4 regions of the Pseudoflavonifractor sp. An176 genome follow, and region 4 is predicted to be linked to each of the others. Evidence: riboswitches for the same ligand, from Rfam matches in the RefSeq annotation. Region 4 holds a riboswitch; each other region holds the start of a gene.
The links. Region 4 has a riboswitch for thiamine pyrophosphate ahead of thiW (energy coupling factor transporter S component ThiW). Riboswitches for the same ligand answer to the same signal wherever they lie in the genome.
Positions count from the first base shown of each region.

Region 1: another riboswitch for thiamine pyrophosphate. It lies ahead of thiM (hydroxyethylthiazole kinase); the one in region 4 lies ahead of thiW (energy coupling factor transporter S component ThiW).
Region 2: another riboswitch for thiamine pyrophosphate. It lies ahead of thiC (phosphomethylpyrimidine synthase ThiC); the one in region 4 lies ahead of thiW (energy coupling factor transporter S component ThiW).
Region 3: another riboswitch for thiamine pyrophosphate. It lies ahead of B5F12_RS06525 (thiamine-binding protein); the one in region 4 lies ahead of thiW (energy coupling factor transporter S component ThiW).

Region 1 covers NZ_NFKO01000001.1:179,063-183,298, reverse strand. The annotation lists gene thiD (bifunctional hydroxymethylpyrimidine kinase/phosphomethylpyrimidine kinase) at 1-772, opposite strand, end outside; gene B5F12_RS00875 (HAD family phosphatase) at 774-1,412, opposite strand; gene thiE (thiamine phosphate synthase) at 1,405-2,064, opposite strand; gene thiM (hydroxyethylthiazole kinase) at 2,045-2,875, opposite strand; TPP riboswitch at 2,929-3,036, opposite strand; gene B5F12_RS00860 (TetR/AcrR family transcriptional regulator) at 3,225-3,842, shown strand; gene B5F12_RS12240 (hypothetical protein) at 3,829-3,960, shown strand; gene B5F12_RS00850 (cytidylate kinase family protein) at 4,118-4,236, shown strand, end outside.
Region 2 covers NZ_NFKO01000003.1:140,764-144,999, reverse strand. The annotation lists gene B5F12_RS03265 (ABC-ATPase domain-containing protein) at 1-1,190, shown strand, start outside; TPP riboswitch at 1,228-1,332, shown strand; gene thiC (phosphomethylpyrimidine synthase ThiC) at 1,413-2,717, shown strand; gene B5F12_RS03255 (hypothetical protein) at 2,779-4,203, opposite strand.
Region 3 covers NZ_NFKO01000010.1:32,391-36,626, forward strand. The annotation lists gene B5F12_RS06510 (ABC transporter ATP-binding protein) at 101-847, opposite strand; gene B5F12_RS06515 (ABC transporter substrate-binding protein) at 844-1,872, opposite strand; gene B5F12_RS06520 (ABC transporter permease) at 1,872-2,660, opposite strand; gene B5F12_RS06525 (thiamine-binding protein) at 2,626-2,928, opposite strand; TPP riboswitch at 2,980-3,086, opposite strand; gene B5F12_RS06530 (GHKL domain-containing protein) at 3,113-4,236, opposite strand, start outside.
Region 4 covers NZ_NFKO01000004.1:27,541-31,776, reverse strand. The annotation lists gene B5F12_RS03580 (HAMP domain-containing sensor histidine kinase) at 1-1,641, opposite strand, end outside; gene B5F12_RS03575 (response regulator transcription factor) at 1,644-2,315, opposite strand; gene thiW (energy coupling factor transporter S component ThiW) at 2,450-2,968, opposite strand; TPP riboswitch at 3,217-3,324, opposite strand; gene B5F12_RS03565 (M56 family metallopeptidase) at 3,373-4,236, opposite strand, start outside.

The DNA.
Region 1 (4,236 bases), on a different contig from region 4:
CGTAGCCGTGGTGAAGGGGACCGGAGCCATGGCCCAGGTCCAACATGGCGGACAGAGCCCCAGAGATGTAGGCCTTGGCCCGCTGGATGGACTCCTCCAGAGAGAAGCCTTTGGCCAGATTGGAGGCAATGGCGCTGGACAGGGTGCAGCCGGTGCCGTGGGTGTTGGGGTTTTGGATTCTGGACCCGTGGAACCAGGTGCACGCGCCGTCCACACACAGCAGGTCGCTGGCGTCGTGGACGTGGTGTCCACCCTTGCACAACACGGCGCAGCCAAAGGTGTCCGCCATCTCCCGGGCGGCTCGCTCCATGTCCGCCTGGGTGGTGATGGTCCGTCCGGTGAGTGCCTCGCTCTCCGGGATGTTGGGGGTGATGACAGTGGCCAGAGGGAAGAGAAGCTCTTTCATGGCCCCCACAGCGCTGTCTCGGGACAAGGTGCTGCCACTGGTGGCCACCATCACTGGGTCCACCACCACTCGCTGGGCGTGGTAGTGCTCCAGCCGCTGGGCGATGACTTCCACCAGAGCAGGGGAGGGGACCATGCCGATTTTTACCGCATCCGGGGGAATGTCCTGAAAGACAGAGTCGATTTGCTGGCGCAAAAATGCTGGAGAGACCTCCAAAATGGCGGACACTCCGGTGGTGTTTTGCGCGGTCAGGGCGGTAATGGCGGTCATGGCATACACGCCGTTGGCCATCATGGTTTTGATATCCGCCTGGATGCCGGCCCCTCCACTGGAGTCGCTGCCGGCTATGGAAAGTGCGGTTTTCATGTTACGCCTCCTCAAAACTGGGAATGGTCTCGTCAGACAGGCCTTGCAGCTCTTCCCAGTGCGCGCTGGCATCCTGGTCATACACGCCTACGATATAGAACCCGGCGTTCTTGGCGGTGGCGGCGGCATAGACGGCGTCCTCATAGACGGCGGTCTCGGCCGGGGTGCAGCCCATGCGTTGGGCGGCCTGGAGATATATGTCCGGCTGGGTCTTGCCCACCCCCACCGTCTCACAGGACAGGAGGAACTGGAAGTAGTGCCGTACCCCCAGCCGGGACAGGCACAGCTCCACCAGAGGTTCAGCGGTGGCGGAGGCCACACACATGGTGGTGCCCGCCTGGTGCAGCCCCTCCAGATAGGCGGCAACACCCTCTTTCAGAGGAATATCATTGCGGTAGTGCTGGTCCATCATATGCTCCATTTCCGCCACCATGTGGTTGGAGGTGATGTCCAGCCCAAAGGTCCGCCGGAACAGATCGGCGGACTCCTCCATGGTCATGGGCTTGATGGCCTCTAAGATGTGGTTGGGGACCTGTTCCACCCCACGGCTGTGGAGGTACTCCTCCGCCAGCTGGCTCCAGTAGGACATGGAGTCCACCAGAGTGCCGTCCAGGTCGAAAATGGCAAACTTTTTATCCATGGGCCACCATCTTTCGGGACAACTCCAGAAGTTGGGCGGTGGCGGCTCCGGGATTGGGAGCGGCAAAGATGGCAGACACCACCGCCACACCGTCCACACCGCTGCCGGAGAGCTCCAGCAGGTTGGAGGCGTTGATGCCGCCAATGCCCACCACAGGGATGGACACGGAGGCGCAAATCTCTTTGAGCTGCTCCATGGACAGGCTGGTGGCATCCTGCTTGGTGCTGGTGTTGAACACAGCACCCACACCGATGTAGTCCGCCCCGGCCTGTTGGGCGGCCACCGCCTCCTGCACGGTCCCAGCGGAGATACCCAGGATTTTGTCCGGGCCAATCATGGCCCGAATATCCCGGCCCTGGATATCGGACTGGCCCACGTGAACGCCGTCGGCGTCAATGTCCAGGGCGATTTCCACGCTGTCGTTGACCACAAAGGGGACGCGGTATTGGGCACACAGCGCTTTGAGGGCCTGGGCCTCCTGCTCAAAGGCAGAGGCATCCAGGTCCTTCTCTCGAATCTGCAAGAAGGTGGCGCCGCCCTCCAATACTTCCTGGCACACGTCCACCAGAGTCTGGTCGGGCTTGAGCCACATGCGGTCGGTGACGGCGTAGAGCAGCATGGAGCTGCGAATTTCATCGTTTGTAAACTTCATAGCGTATCTTCTCCTGTAGTTGTTCCTCGGCCAAGTTAAAAATCCCGTCGATGAGATCGGTGCGGAAGGTGGCGTTGCCCGTGCCCTTCTTCAGCCGCTGTTCCTCCGCCAGTTCACCGGCCACACCCATGGCGGCCATGGCAGACACGGTGGCGGCAAAGGTGTCCTGGGGCTGAGCGCCACAAAAAGCCCCGATGAGGGAGGTGAGCATGCAGCCGCTGCCCGTGATACGGGCCATGGTGGCGCAGCCGTTGCGCAGTACCACCGTCTCATTCCCATCAGAGACAATGTCCAGCACTCCGGAGATGGCAATCACGGTGTGGAGCTGTGCGGCCAGGGTAGCGGCCATCTCCATGGCCTCCCCCAAATTCTCCTCTGTGATGGCGTCCATGGCGCTCACATCCACACCGCTGCCCACGGCGTGCTGGCCGGCCAAAAAGCGAATCTCCGAGGCGTTGCCTCGGATGGCGGCAAACTGCACCTGGTCCAACAGGCGCTTGGACTCATCCCGGCGCAGCTGAGTACCTCCGGCAGCCACCGGGTCCAGCACCACGGGCTTTCCCAGCTCGTTGGCCTTACGCCCGGCCAAAATCATGGAGTCCACAAAGTCCATGGCCCCCATGTTGCACACCAGGGCGTGGGCTCCGCATACGGCCTCCTCCACCTCCCGGATGTCCTGAGCCATGGAAGGGGACGCGCCAGAGGCCAGAATGATGTTGGCGCAGTCGTTGACGGTGACAAAGTTGGTGATGCACTGGACCAGGGGAGCGACGGCGTGCACCTGACCCAGCGGTTGTGTGAAGCGATTCATGTGTTCTACTTCCTTCCAAAGAAAAATGGGAGACGACCTGGCAGGCTGTCTCCCAACGAATCTCCCACAAGCTTCCTACGTCGGCATTACCCGCATCAGGTTCACGGGTCGATGGTCACACCATCCTCTCAGCCTGTGTACAAGCTCCCCAAAGGGTATTATAGGGCTTCTCTGGTCCAAAGGCAAGGGGAGAAGAGAAAATACTGTAAATTTTTCTTGTGAAATACCTGGGCAAGTAGAGACAATACTGGTGAAAACGGAGTAATTACTTGTAACGGCGTGGTTTTGATTGACAACGAATGCTATTAGTTTCGTAATAACTAACGGAATTAGTTTTGGAGGAATGAATATGAGTGCAAAGGGATTGGCCAGAGAGGTCATTGTGTCCGAGGCGGTGGCCTGCATGGAACACACGGGACAACCCACCGTGTCCCTCCATGAGTTGGCCCGCAGGCTGGGGGTAAAGACCCCGTCTCTGTACAACCACATACAAAATACCCGACAGCTCCAGCGAGAGGTGTTCCGCTATGCCATTGACAAATTTGTGGCCCATCAGGAGGCAGCGGTGGCAGGGAAGAAGAGGGACCAGGCGGTGCGGGCGTTTGCCCAGGCCTACCACGCCTTTGCGGTGGAGAATAAGGGGCTGTATCGGCTGATTATGTCCATCCCCTCCCAGGAGGATGACCAGGCCAAGGAACTGGCTCTGCCGCTTCTGAAAACGGCGGTGGAGGTGCTCTCCGGCTATGGTCTGCCCCAGGAGCGGGTGGCCCACTGGCAGCGGGTGTTCCGTGCCATCCTCCACGGGTTCATTGCCCAGGAGGACTTGGGATATTTTTATTACTACGATACCACCGATGTGGGGGAGAGCCGGGACATTGCCATTCAGTGTTTCCTGGACGGACTCCACGCTGAGGTGGATGCAGGAGAGAAGAACAGAGCAGGAGAGAGAAACCATGACGAAGAATAACGAACTATTTACCACCATGCCGGTGGGGAAGGCGGTGGCCAAGCTGGCCATTCCCACCGTGGTCAGCCAAATTATTGTGATTCTGTACAGCTTGGCGGATACCTTTTTTATAGGGTAGATTGGCGATCCCAACCAGATCGCCGCTCTGTCCATTACCTTTCCCATCTACACCCTGTTGACGGCCGTGGCCAACCTCTTTGGCATCGGTGCCAATAGCGTGATCGCCAGAAGCCTGGGGCAGAACGATGAGTCCACTGTCAAGAAAGCTTCGGCCTTTGCCTTTTGGGCCAGCCTGGGTCTTCCATATGGACGTGGCAGGCGCTGCCGTGGCCACCATGCTGTCCAATGCCATTTCCATGGTGTATTTCTTTGTGGTGCTCTACCGCATCCGCAA
Region 2 (4,236 bases), on a different contig from region 4:
TGAAAGGGGTGGCAGATCTGGCGGAGGACCAGCAGTATATTCGTGAAATACTTCCCAAACTGGGTCTGTGTGCCTTCGTGGCAGATGGCAGCATCCTACCTCGAGCCACTGGCATCTCTGCCCAGCCCATGAAGGGCAGTGTACCATTTCAGTCACCCCAGGAGTTGTCTGTCACCTTGGAACTGCCACACCGGGGAACTGTCACCGGCATGGGTATCCCTAAAGGCATCACCCTCATTGTGGGCGGTGGATATCACGGAAAATCCACCCTGCTCAAGGCACTGGAGGCAGGGGTATACAACCACATTTCCGGGGATGGACGGGAATACGTCATCACGGATCATACCGCCGTTAAAATCCGGGCAGAAGATGGCCGAAGCATTGCCCAGACGGATATCTCCATGTTCATAAACCATCTGCCCAATGGAAAAGACACCACCCGCTTCACCACCCAGGACGCCAGCGGCAGTACCTCCCAGGCTGCCAATGTGGTGGAGAGTATGGAGGCTGGAACCTCTCTGCTGCTCATGGATGAGGACACCAGCGCCACCAACTTCATGATTCGGGACGAGCTGATGCAGCGGGTCATTCACCGAGACATGGAGCCCATCACCCCGTTTTTGGAGCGTGTGGAAGAGCTGTATCACACCCACGGTATCTCCACCATTTTGGTGGCAGGCAGCTCTGGCGCCTATTTCCACCCCGCTCACCACATCATTCAAATGGACCGATATATCCCCAGGGACATTACCGCACTGGCCAAAGAGGCGGCACAGGCATTCCCCTCCACCTGTGCCCACCTGGAGCCTGCACCGGCTCCCAATGTACACCGCTGTCCCCGTAGATCGGAGGAGTTTGGCCAAGGTGATCGCGCAAAACTGAAAACCTTGGGGCGGGATGGGGTATCCATTAACCGCGAGACCATCGACCTTCGGTACGTGGAGCAGCTCACCGACCCGGAACAGCTCACCGCACTGGGATACTGCTTGGTATATGCCCAGAAGTATCTCATGGACGGCAGACGCACCCTACAACAAGTAGTGGAGGAACTGGAACAAATCATGGACCGCAAGGGCCTGGAAGCGCTGTGCGGTCGTGAGGGAGCCTTTTTGGCACGGCCCAGACGACAGGAGATCTTCGCCTGTTTCAACCGGTACCGGGGGCTGAACCTGGCTGGAAAAACTTCTTGAGTTCTCTTCTGAAACGTTGTATAATACCATTGCTTACAATTGAAAACGGGGAGCTTGTAGACAGGCTGAGAGGAAGGTGTGCCCTTCGACCCATGGACCTGATTTGGATAATGCCAACGTAGGGAGACATATGCCGTCATCAGCGGGGATACCAAGTCAGGTATCCCCGCTGTTTCTGTTTCAACGCTCATCCAACCCGCATCCAGAAAGGAAGAGATCAACATGAGAACATACACAACCCAGATGGACGCAGCCCGTCAGGGCATCATCACCCCGGAGATGAAGGCGGTGGCCGCCAAAGAGTACCGCACGGAGGAGGAGATTCGGGAGCTGGTAGCCAAAGGACAGGTGGCCATCTGTGCCAATAAACTCCACACCTGTCTGGACCCCAACGGCGTGGGTTCTATGCTTCGCACCAAAATCAACGTCAATCTGGGGGTGTCCCGGGACTGCAAAGACTATGACGTGGAGATGCAGAAGGTGATGGCAGCAGTGAATATGGGGGCGGAGGCCATCATGGACCTGTCCTCCCACGGCAACACCCAGCCGTTCCGCCGGAAGCTGACCCAGGAGTGCCCCGCCATGATCGGCACGGTCCCCGTATACGACAGTGTCATCCACTATCAGCGGGATCTGGCCACACTCTCCGCCAAGGACTTCATCGACGTGGTACGACTCCACGCCCAGGACGGGGTGGACTTTGTCACCCTCCACTGCGGCATTACCCGCAAAACCATCGACCAGATCAAAAACCACAAGCGGAAAATGAACATCGTCTCCCGGGGCGGCTCCCTGGTGTTTGCCTGGATGAGCATGACCGGGGAGGAAAACCCCTTCTATGAGTATTTCGATGAGATTCTGGATATCTGTCGGGAATATGACGTGACCATTTCCCTGGGAGATGCCTGTCGCCCCGGCTGTCTGGCCGATGCCAGTGACGTGTGCCAGATTGAGGAACTGGTACGCCTGGGCGAGCTGACCCGCCGAGCCTGGGCCAAAGACGTACAGGTGATGGTGGAGGGCCCCGGCCACATGCCCCTGGACCAGATTGAGGCCAATATGAAGCTCCAGCAGACCATTTGCATGGGCGCTCCCTTCTATGTGCTTGGTCCCCTTGTCACGGATATCGCCCCTGGCTACGACCACATCACTGCCGCCATCGGCGGGGCAGTGGCCGCTTCGGCAGGCGCTGCCTTCCTGTGCTATGTGACCCCCGCCGAACATTTGGCTCTGCCCAATGTGGAGGACGTGAAGCAGGGAATCATCGCCTCCCGCATTGCTGCCCACGCCGCGGATATCGCCAAGAAAATCCCCCACGCCAGAGACCTGGACGACGCCATGGCCGATGCCCGGCGGACCTTCGACTGGGACAAGCAGTGGGAATGTGCCATTGACCCGGAGACCGCCAAGGGCATCCGGGATGACCGGGCCCCGGAGCACGAGGACAGCTGTTCCATGTGTGGCAAGTTCTGTGCCGTACGCAGCATGAACAAGGCCCTCAGCGGGGAGTACATCGACATTCTGTAATGAAAACAGGGATTCCTCCCCAAAATGGAGGAATCCCTGTTTTGCATTGAACTTTCAGAGGTTAAGGGGCAAATTGCAGCATGGTTTGAACGGTGGAAAAGGGGCGTCCCGCCCCTAAAGAGGGACTCTTTTGCTGGTGGTCTGTGGCCGTGAGCACCGGGTACTGAAATGGTGAAGTCTGGTGGGTGTACTGAACCCAAGAATCGATCCAGACTGTTTCGCCAGGAGAAGTGGGAAACACAGAGTATGCCACATAGCCCCGGTGATTGCTTCCCTGACGAGGAAGAGAGAAGGAGGCGAACCAATCTGAATTCGTTTGCTGGCCCCAAAAGATGGAGTCGTAGGTGTAAGAGGCTTTCTCCATGCGGGCATAGGGAGAGACGAAGGTCGCGCCGTTGTCGTCGTACAGAAGGCGGCCGTGCACCGCATCTTCGGCAGGAATCCAATACGAGGTGTTGGTGTAGGCAGGGGTGAGTTGGAACGACTCTGTACCGTAAAAGGCGGGGCTATCCTCCCACTGGAAGTGGTGGATGAGCTTCCAACGCTCCGGCTCTTCGGACAACTGCACCCCAATGCCTGTCAGGTGCAGCTGAGGTACTTTACCCTCGGAGGTGGTATGTTCCTCAAAGGAGCGGGTGTACTCATCCACCACCACCTGCTGGGCGCCCTGACAATCCTGCAAATCCTCCATAGAGAGGTCATTTAAAACCGTGTCTGGGAAGCCCAAGTCTCGAAGCTTTTCTTTGATTTCTTGTTCTTGAGAAGAGGGCGGAGCAGACAGCAGCATCCAATCCATGGAGTAACTGTGGAAGAAGAGAAATCCGCCTGCCACGCCCACCAGAATGCACCCAGTGAAACACAGCGCAAACCGTCCCTCTGAGAGCCAAACTCGCAGCCGAGGGAGCGGGTATCCGGCGGCGGTGACTGCCTGAGAGAATCGGAAGATACGGTAGAGGCAAAAGACATAGAGAATGATCAGAACGAGAAATCCAAACAGCCCAATCATTCCAACCACGGACAGCAGGGCCAAGCCCACATACCACACCACCAGTCCACCGGCGGATCTGGTGGATGCCTCCACTCCGGAGGCCTTTCGCAGCTGAAGCAGTCCCCGCCACAGGGCGAATAGGGTGACCAGCACCAGGAACATCGACGCCAGGTTTGTCAGATATCCCAAAGCAGAGGTATAGAATTGATTTTGAAAGATGGTGGCGTTTAGGGCAAAGATCGGTACCAGGGCGATACAACGCACTGCGGTGAAGACATAACAGCGGAACAGCCATTTGTTTTCCCGTCGTACGGCTCGGAAGCCCAAGTATAACAGGAGTAAACCAAGGAAGGACAGCAGCTCTTGCAGCAGAGGAATCTCCAGGGTAAGGGTGCTCAGGGCCAATCCCCAGAGGATTTGGGTCATCGTGGTCTGCCAGCTGGGCGTCGGATCAGAACGGGACTCGGGGGCATCGGGTACAACGTGGTAGGTTTCCATAGGTCGGCCTCCTCCCTGATTTTGATAAATTCA
Region 3 (4,236 bases), on a different contig from region 4:
ACGCAATATTTTACCCCCGTACCCCGGGACAAGTCAAGGCACGGCCTCGCCAATTTCCCGGGGGTACGGGGGTGAATTTCTGGTATAAAATGTAACTCTCTCACCCCTGGGCGTGGAGGGCGGCGATGATGCGCCGCTTGTACGCCAAAAATTCCGGGGTGAGGTTGAACTCCACGTGGCGGGGCCGGGGCTCTTGCACCACGATCTCCTCCCCAATGCGGCCGTCCATGAGAAGATAGATGCGGTCGGAGAGGAGGATGGCCTCGTCAATGTCATGGGTGATAAAGAGGGTGGACAGGCGAATGTCCTCCATCACCTTCAAATACCACTCGTGCACCGAGGACTTGGTGAGGGTGTCCAGGGCGGAAAAGGGCTCGTCCAGCAGCGCCACGTTCTGGGAGAACAGGTAGGTGCGCAGCAACGCCGCCCGCTGGCGCATGCCGCCGGACAGCTGCCCCGGCCACTTCTTCTCGGTGCCCTCCAGCCCGAACTGGGCAAACAGGGCGGCGGCCTGGGCCCTGGCCTCCTTTTTCTTCATCCCCCGCAGCATCAACGGCAGCGCCACATTGTCCTCAATGGTGCGGTAGGGCAGCAACAGGTCCTTTTGCAGCATGTAGCTGATGCGGCCGGGCTGGCCCGTCACGTCCTCCCCGTCCAGAAATACCTGCCCTTTGTCGGGGCGGAGCAGGCCGGAAATGACGTTGAAGAGGGTGGTCTTTCCGCCGCCGCTCACCCCCAGCAGGCACACCAGCTCCCCCTCCTTGAGGTGGATGGACACGTCACGGAGGACCTGGTTGTCTCCAAAGGCCAGGCTGACGTTGCGTACTTCCAGCTTGTCCACGGTCACTTCTGGGGCAGGTAGTCGTTGGAGAATCCGGCGTTGGGGTCCACGGTGCCCTCCAGCAGCTGGTTGTCGTTGAGCCAGGTGAAGAAGCCGCTCCAGCGGTCCGGGTCCATCTCGCCCCAGCGCTCCGCGTCCGCCTGGTACTCCTTGGCCAGGTACTTCTGGCTGGCCACCACCAGCTCCTCGTTGCTCTTGAGCTCGGGGGCGGCCTCCATGAGAATCTGGGCGGCCTCCTCGGGGTGCTCCATGGCGTACTCATAGCCCTGGGTCACGGCGGCCATAAATGCCTTGGACTCCTCCTCATGCTCGCTGAGATAGGTATTGTTGCCGATGATCACGGGGGTGTAGAAGTCAAACACCGGGTCGATGTCGGCAAACTCGAAGTAGTCGGTGTCCAGACCCGCCACCTCACAGGCGATGCCCGCCCAGCCGTAGTAAATCCAGATGGCGTCCACAGACTTGCTCTCCAGGGCAGACACCTCGTCGGTGACGGTGGAGGGGATGAGCTCCACCTTGGAGAAGTCGCCGCCGTCGGCCTCCATCACCTGCTGGATGGTGGCCTTCTCCACGGGCAGGTCCCAGGTGGCGTACTTGTGGCCCTCCAGGCCCTTGGGAGTGTCCATACCCTCCCCGGCCCGGGAGATGATGCCGGAGGTGTTGTGCTGGATGATGGCAGCCACAGCGGTGATGGGCAGGGGGTCGTCCCCAATGAGGCCGGGGGCGATGTAGTCCTGGAAGGACACGCCGAACTGGGCCTTGCCCGAGGCCACCAGCACCTCCGCGCCGTCCTCGGGGGGCTGCACCACCTCCACCTCCAGGCCGGCATCTTCAAAATAGCCGTTGGCCATGGCCACATAGATACCGGTGTGGTTGGTGTTGGGGGTCCAGTCCAGCACGAAGGTGATCTTCTCCAGGTCCTTCTCCCCGTCCTGGGTGTTGTTCTCAGTCTTCTGCCCGCAGGCAGTGAGAGACGCCGCCAGGCCCAGGGTCAGCGCCCCGGCCAGCAGACGATATGTCCATTTCTTCATCATTTGTTCCTCCTCTTCTCCTCATCCACGGAGCGGTAGGGCATACACCGCCGCTCCAGCCACCCCACCAGGGCCATGAGGGCCAGGGACAGGGCGGAAATCAAAAAGATCACAGCAAACATCTTGTCAAAGGCAAAGGCCTTTTTCACCCGGGTCATGTACACGCCCAGGCCACCAAAACCGCCCAGCCACTCGCTGATGACGGCGCCCACAATGGAGTAGGCGGCGGCGATGCGCAGCCCGGAAAAGAACTGGGGCAGAGCCCAGGGGCATTTCAAGTAGCGGAAAATCTGCCACCGCCCCGCTCCCATGGAGCGCAGAAGCCCCACGGCATCGGGGTCCACCCCCCGGAAGCCGTCCAGCAGTCCCACCGTCACCGGGAAGAAGGTGACCAGCACCACCAAAATGACCTTGGGGGTCATCTCATAGCCAAACCACAGCACCAACAGGGGCGCAATGGCCACGGTGGGGATGGTCTGGGTGATGACCAGAATGGGGTAGAAAATCTTGTACAGCAGCTCAAAGGCATCCATGGCCACGGCGAACACAAAGCCCACCGCCACCCCAATGCACAGGCCTAGGGCGGCCTCCTGCAAGGTGATGAGCAGGTTTTCCCACAGGGCGGGGGCGTCGGTGACAAAGGCGGTGACCACCTGCACCGGGGAGGGCAGCATGTAGCTGGGCACCAGCCCGGACACACACACCAGCTGCCACACCGCCAGCAGCACCGCCACCCCGGCGATCCCGGGCAGCTTAGCCCTGGTGGTGCTTGGTAACTTTCTGATCAATGGTGAGAATCTCCCCTTCCGGCTCGTAGACCACCTTGATATAGGCGGACACTTTCTTGGCGCCAGCCCGGACAGCCACATGCTGGCACTCCTTGACAATGTCCATGAGCTGGTCGTAGTTGTCCCCCTCGATGGTGGTCTCAAAGGGACCCACATAGTAGTTCAGGCCGGTGGAGCGGATGTAGTCGATGACCTCATCCACCATGCGCACCAGTTCCTGGTCGTTGTCCGCCTGGGGCAGACTCTGAATGGCAACACTTGCTTTCATTGCTCTTCCTCCATGCATAAAAAATACCCCGCCGGCAATACCGGCGGGGCACCACAAAACACCTATGCTCCCTACGCTGGCATTACCCAGATCAGGTTAAGGGTCGCAGGATATACCTGCCTCTCAGCTCCTTTCCTGGAGCTCCCCTGTCAACATGCCAGTTTAGTCCTTTTTTCGGCGGTTGTCAACACTTTGCGTCCTGTGCCATCCTCCGTGATTCTCGGACCGATACCCCCTGCCCAATCATCACGGTCATGGTAAACCGCCGCTTCTCCGGATCATAGTCCCACTGGAAATCCCCTTCATACTTTTTCAGGGCCTTGGCCACACGTTTCAGCCCAAAACCGTGTCCCTCTCCCCCTGCCTTGGTGGAGCGCAGCCCATCCTCCCCCACCACGGGGGGCCGATCACAGCTGTTTTCCACCACCACCACTTGGTAGCCATTGCGCAGGGCAGTGGCCAGCTCCACCCACTTTTCCTGGGAGTCCCGGGCGGCGGTGAGGGCGTTGTCCAGGAGGTTGCCCAGGATGGCCACCAGGTCGAAATCCTCCACGCCCTCCAGGTTGCACAGCTGTACATCATAGGTAAAGGCGATGTTCTTCAGCTCGCAGGCGGTGACGTACTTGTCCACCATCACATCCAGGACCCGGTTGCCGCTGTGGCAGCGGCGGGTGTATGCCTGGAGCTGCTGCTCCATCTGGGCGATGTACTGCTCCACCTTGGGGTCCTGGTTCAGGTTTCGGATGGCCTCCAGGTGATTTTTGGCGTCGTGGGCGTAGCTTCTCAGCTGCTGGTTCTGCCGCTCCAAAATCTCATAATAGGACTGCTCCATCTGGAGCTGCTCTTCCTTTTGGCGCTGGGCCAAGGCAATCCGTTTCCGCTCCCACCCCAGCTGGTACACCAACACCACCACTACTGTGGCCACACACAGGGCCATGCTGACCATCAGCATCATCGTGCGCCCGGACATGGTCACCGGCTCCTGGGCTATGCCTTTGGCCAGCCATATCACCCCCGCCAGCACAGCGGCCGGACACAGATACACAGGCACCGGAAGCTTGGGCCGCCCCTTATCGCCTGCCGCCAGATTGGCAATCACCAGGGCTCCCAGTTCAAAGAGCAGACAGGAAAGCGCCGCTTGCGTCATATCCAACGCCTCAAAAAAATCCCCCTGCTGCTTGAACACAAATTCACGGGCAATCACCGCCGCCAGCACACGCAGGATGGCGAGGACCCCTGCGTATCCCACCACCCTCCAGGGTGAAATTCGGAAGGCCAGCCAGCCCATGGCAAAACAGACGACAAAAA
Region 4 (4,236 bases):
GTCCTCCCGGCGGTAGAAGGGCTCAAAGAGCTGGTCCAGCTCCTCCTGGGGGATGGGCGGGCAGTCATTGGACACCCGCAGGGTGGTGTGGCGGTCCGTCTGAGCCACCTCCACCCCCACTTCACCCCCGGCGGGGGTATATTTGACGGCGTTGGTGAGCAGGTTCTCCACCACCTGTGCCATCCGGCCCCGGTCGGCCAGGACGGGGGCGGGGTCCTCCAGAGCGGTGGACAGCCGCAGCCCCTTGGCCTCCAAGGTGGGGGCCAGCTTTTCCAGGGTGGAGCGGGTGAGATCGGACAGGGAGAAATTTTCCCGGCACAGCTTTACCCGCCCCGCCTCCAGCCGGGACAGGTCCAGAAGCTCCAGAACCATGCCGTTCATCCGCTCCGCCTCGCTGCAAATGGTGGCCAGGTACTTCTCCCGCTTGTCCTCGGCGATGTGCTCTTGCAGCCCCTGGGCGTAGCTGTGAATCACCGCCAAGGGGGTTTTCAGCTCGTGGGCCAAGTGGCTGGTGAAGGTGCGGCGGTGCTCCTCGGCGGCCTGGGCATAGGTGAGGGCCTGGTTGAGCCGCTGAATCTCGTCCTTCTGCTCCCGATATTCCGCCCCGTGGGCCTGGAACTGTTCTTGGAGTTTGTGGCCTTCTTCCCAGCGGCACACCTGGCTGGGGCGCAGCAGCAGCCACTTCTGCCGGGTGTCCAGGGCCTGGGACAGCTGCTGGATGGGGGCCAAAAGCTCACGGACCAGCACCCGCCGAAGACCCCCAAGGAGCAGCACGCACAGGCCCAGGGTGAGCAGGTATACCCACCACAGGCGCTCCCAGACCAGGGGCCACAGGTCCGCCCACACCCCGCACACCAGAATGCCCTGGTCCGTGGAGACTGCGGTGCCCACCAGCAGGTTGGGCCAGCTCCACAGCTGCACCGGGACCTCAGCGTTCAGCAGGTCGGGCCCCAGGGTCTCCACCAGCTGGGACAGGCTGTCATACCGGGTTCCCCGGTAGGTGAGGGGGGAGGTTTCCGGGGGGCAACAGGCGTGATACCGGGTGGCGTAGAGGGTGACGGTCTGCGCCTGTGGGTGGATGGCTGTGGGATCGTCGTAGATTTGGACCCAGGTGGGGTTCTGAGACCTTGTGGACCAGAAGGAAATGGTGCGGGGGGTGAAGATGGCATCCTCCAAGACCCCCTCCAGGCGCAGGGGCTGGGGGTGCAAGTCGAAATAGCCTGTCTCCATGTCATTCCGTGCCTCCTCGGTGAGACAGGCCCGGTCCAGAATGGCCCGGGCATAGCGGCCCGAGGTTTCCACCTCCGCCTCATATTCCTCCTGGGTGAGATACTCCAGGGCGAGGAAGTCCTGCCAGCTGCCCCCCAGGGGGTTGCCCATGGCATCGAAGAGGCCGGAGGCCCCCAGGAAGTAGCGGGCGCTCCACCCCCACCCATCCACCTGGCCCCAGGGCAGGGAGGACTGGATGACCTGCTGCCGGGCCTGGTCACTGTACCGGATGGCCAGGGCGTTGCCCTCCCCCTGGGCCACGGCTGCGGTGAGCAGCCCCATGCAGAGAAGCCAGGGCACCAGCACCACCAGGCACAGAAGCCCGGTGAGGGTGGGCCGGGCACGGGGACGGCGTTTTTTGGTGTCTGCCATGTTCACCCCTCCAATCGGTAGCCCGCCTTGATGACGGTGCGGATGTGCCCGGCCCAGGGGCCCAATTTCTCCCGCAGGCGGCGGATGTGGGTGTCCACCGCCCGGTCGTCCCCCTGATAGTCGTAGCCCCAGCCGTGGCGCAGCAGCTGCTCCCGGCTCAAAACCTGGCCCCGGTGGGACATCAGGCAGTGGAGCAGGGCGTACTCCTTGGGGGTGAGGGGGATGTCCCGCCCCTCCAGGTACACCTTCTGGGCGGACAGGGACAGGGCCAGCCCGTCCAGCTCCATCCGGTCCCCAGCTCGCACACTGCCCCGGCTGCGGCGGATGAGGGCCATGGTCTTGGCGTACACCACCGAGAGATGGAAGGGCTTGGTGATGTAGTCGTCCGCCCCCAGCTCGTAGCCCAGCAGGGTGTCCTCCTCGTCGGACAGGGCGGTGAGGAAGAGGATGGGCACGTCCTGGGTGCGCCGCAGGGCCCGGCACACGCTGCGCCCGTCCAGCTTGGGCATCATAATGTCCAGCAAAACCGCGTCAAATTCCTGGCTTTCCGCCCATTCCAGGGCCTGCGCCCCGTGTTCCGCCTGGATGGGGCGGACGCCCTTGCTGGCAAAGTAGTCGCACAGGACCTCCCGCAGACGGGGGTCGTCCTCGGCAATCAAAATACGGGTCTCCATGCTCCCGCCTCCTTTCCCCCTCAGGATACCCGGGGGATGTGTATTCTCTGTGTCATTGTAGCAGAAAATGTTCCGCCCGGATACCAAAAAGGGAGGGCCTGCCACAATCAGCGGCAAGCCCTCCAACCATGGAGTCAGGCGGAAATCTTATGCTGCATGCCCTTCAGGGCCCCGGCCTTGTCCAGGGAGAAGAGAATCACCCCGGACAGGATGGCGCCCCCGGCGGTGGACACCAGGAAGGGGATGATGTAGGCGTAAAAGGCCACCTGGGCGGCGTTGGCCCCCATAAAGAGGATGGCCATGGGATAGGCGCACAGGCCGCCGAGAATGGCGGTGCCGAACACCTCCGCCACCAGGGTGGGGAGCAGACGGCGGGTCTTCCAGTACACCACCCCGCACAGCAGCGCTCCGCACATGCTGCCCGGGAAGGCCAGCAGGGTGCCCAGGCTCAGCAGGTTGCGCAGCAGAGAGGCGGCAAAGGCCACGCCCACCCCGTACCAGGGGCCCAGGAGCACGGCGCAGAGGATGTTGACCATGTGCTGCACCGGGGCGCATTTGCTGCCGAAGACGGGGAAGGAGAAGATGCTGCCCACCACGGCCACCGCGCACAGGATGCCCGCCAGGGTCAGCTTGAGAACTTTGGTATTTTTCATCTTGGTTACACCTCGTAACAGTTCCGGGAGAAACGGCATGAGACAGCGACGCCCTCCGTAAGAACGTAAAATGGTCGGTCGAGACTTGCTGGTCTCCTCTCACGCCGGAACACGGCTTCCCATCGCTGTCATACAGGCCCAGGGCGCTCCCCCTCAGCCCGCCACGGACTCACCGTGGATGCCCATTTTCCCCCCTTTTGTCCAGGTGTACAAAACCAGGAGACACCTGTGGGGATGTCTCCTGGTCACAATGGTTCCATATGACTCCCTACGGCGGCATGATCCGCATCAGGTTCAAGGGTCGAAGCGATACGGCTTCCTCTCAGCTTGCCTCACAAGCTCCCCTGTGTTTTGATTGCATCTGTGATAATACACCAAATGTCTCCAAAGTGCAATGGTTTTTTTCAAGTCCATGAGTGCGGGGAGGCCTCCATCAGGCTCAGGAGGTAGTCCCAGTCTACCTCCTGAGAAATATGGTAGTAGGTAGGGTAGCTATCATGGCCCAGCTCGGTCACCTCCATGACCTGGTGGGAGATGACGATGAGTTTGGAGTTGTCCGGGCCTTCCAGAAAGAAGGAGCAGTCCGTCTCTGGCAGGGTGTAGGTCCCCATCAGCCGGGACAGGGACAGCCCGGACAGGTAGTCGTGGAAGGCCTGGGGGGCGGTGAGGGTATATGGGGTGTTCTCCGCCTGGGCATGGGGCGGGCTCAGGTGGATGCCGTCCGCCTGGTACTGGGCGGTGTCCCCGGCGGAGTAGAGCACCTGAGCGGCCGGGGCGGTATCATAGGACAGGGTGACGCTGCCGCAGGTGATGGCCGCCAGGAAGAAGAGCACCCCCACCACAACGGCCCCGCTGGAGCGGGCGGCGGGGGCCAGTACCTGCTCCAGGCGGCGGCGCAGGGTGGCGGCGGAGGCGGACAGGCAGGTGGTGAAGCCCCGGGCATCCCCGGCGGTGTTCAGCAGCAGGGCGGCGTACTCCTTGCGCTGGGACTGGTGGGCGAAGAGGAGCACGGTCTCGTCACAGCTCAGCTCCAGGTCCTGGGCGCAGCGTTTCATGGCCACCCACATCAGGGGGTTGAACCAGCAGATGGCGGTGCAGAACAGGAGAAAAAACTTGCTCCAGCTGTCCTGACGGGCCAGGTGAATGACCTCGTGGCGAATGACCCAGTACAGCTCCTCCCGGGTGTAGGAGCGGGTGGGCAGCACCACCCGGGTGCAGCGGGGCAGAAGGCCGATGGACAGGGGGGTCTTCACCTCCGGGGAGATCAC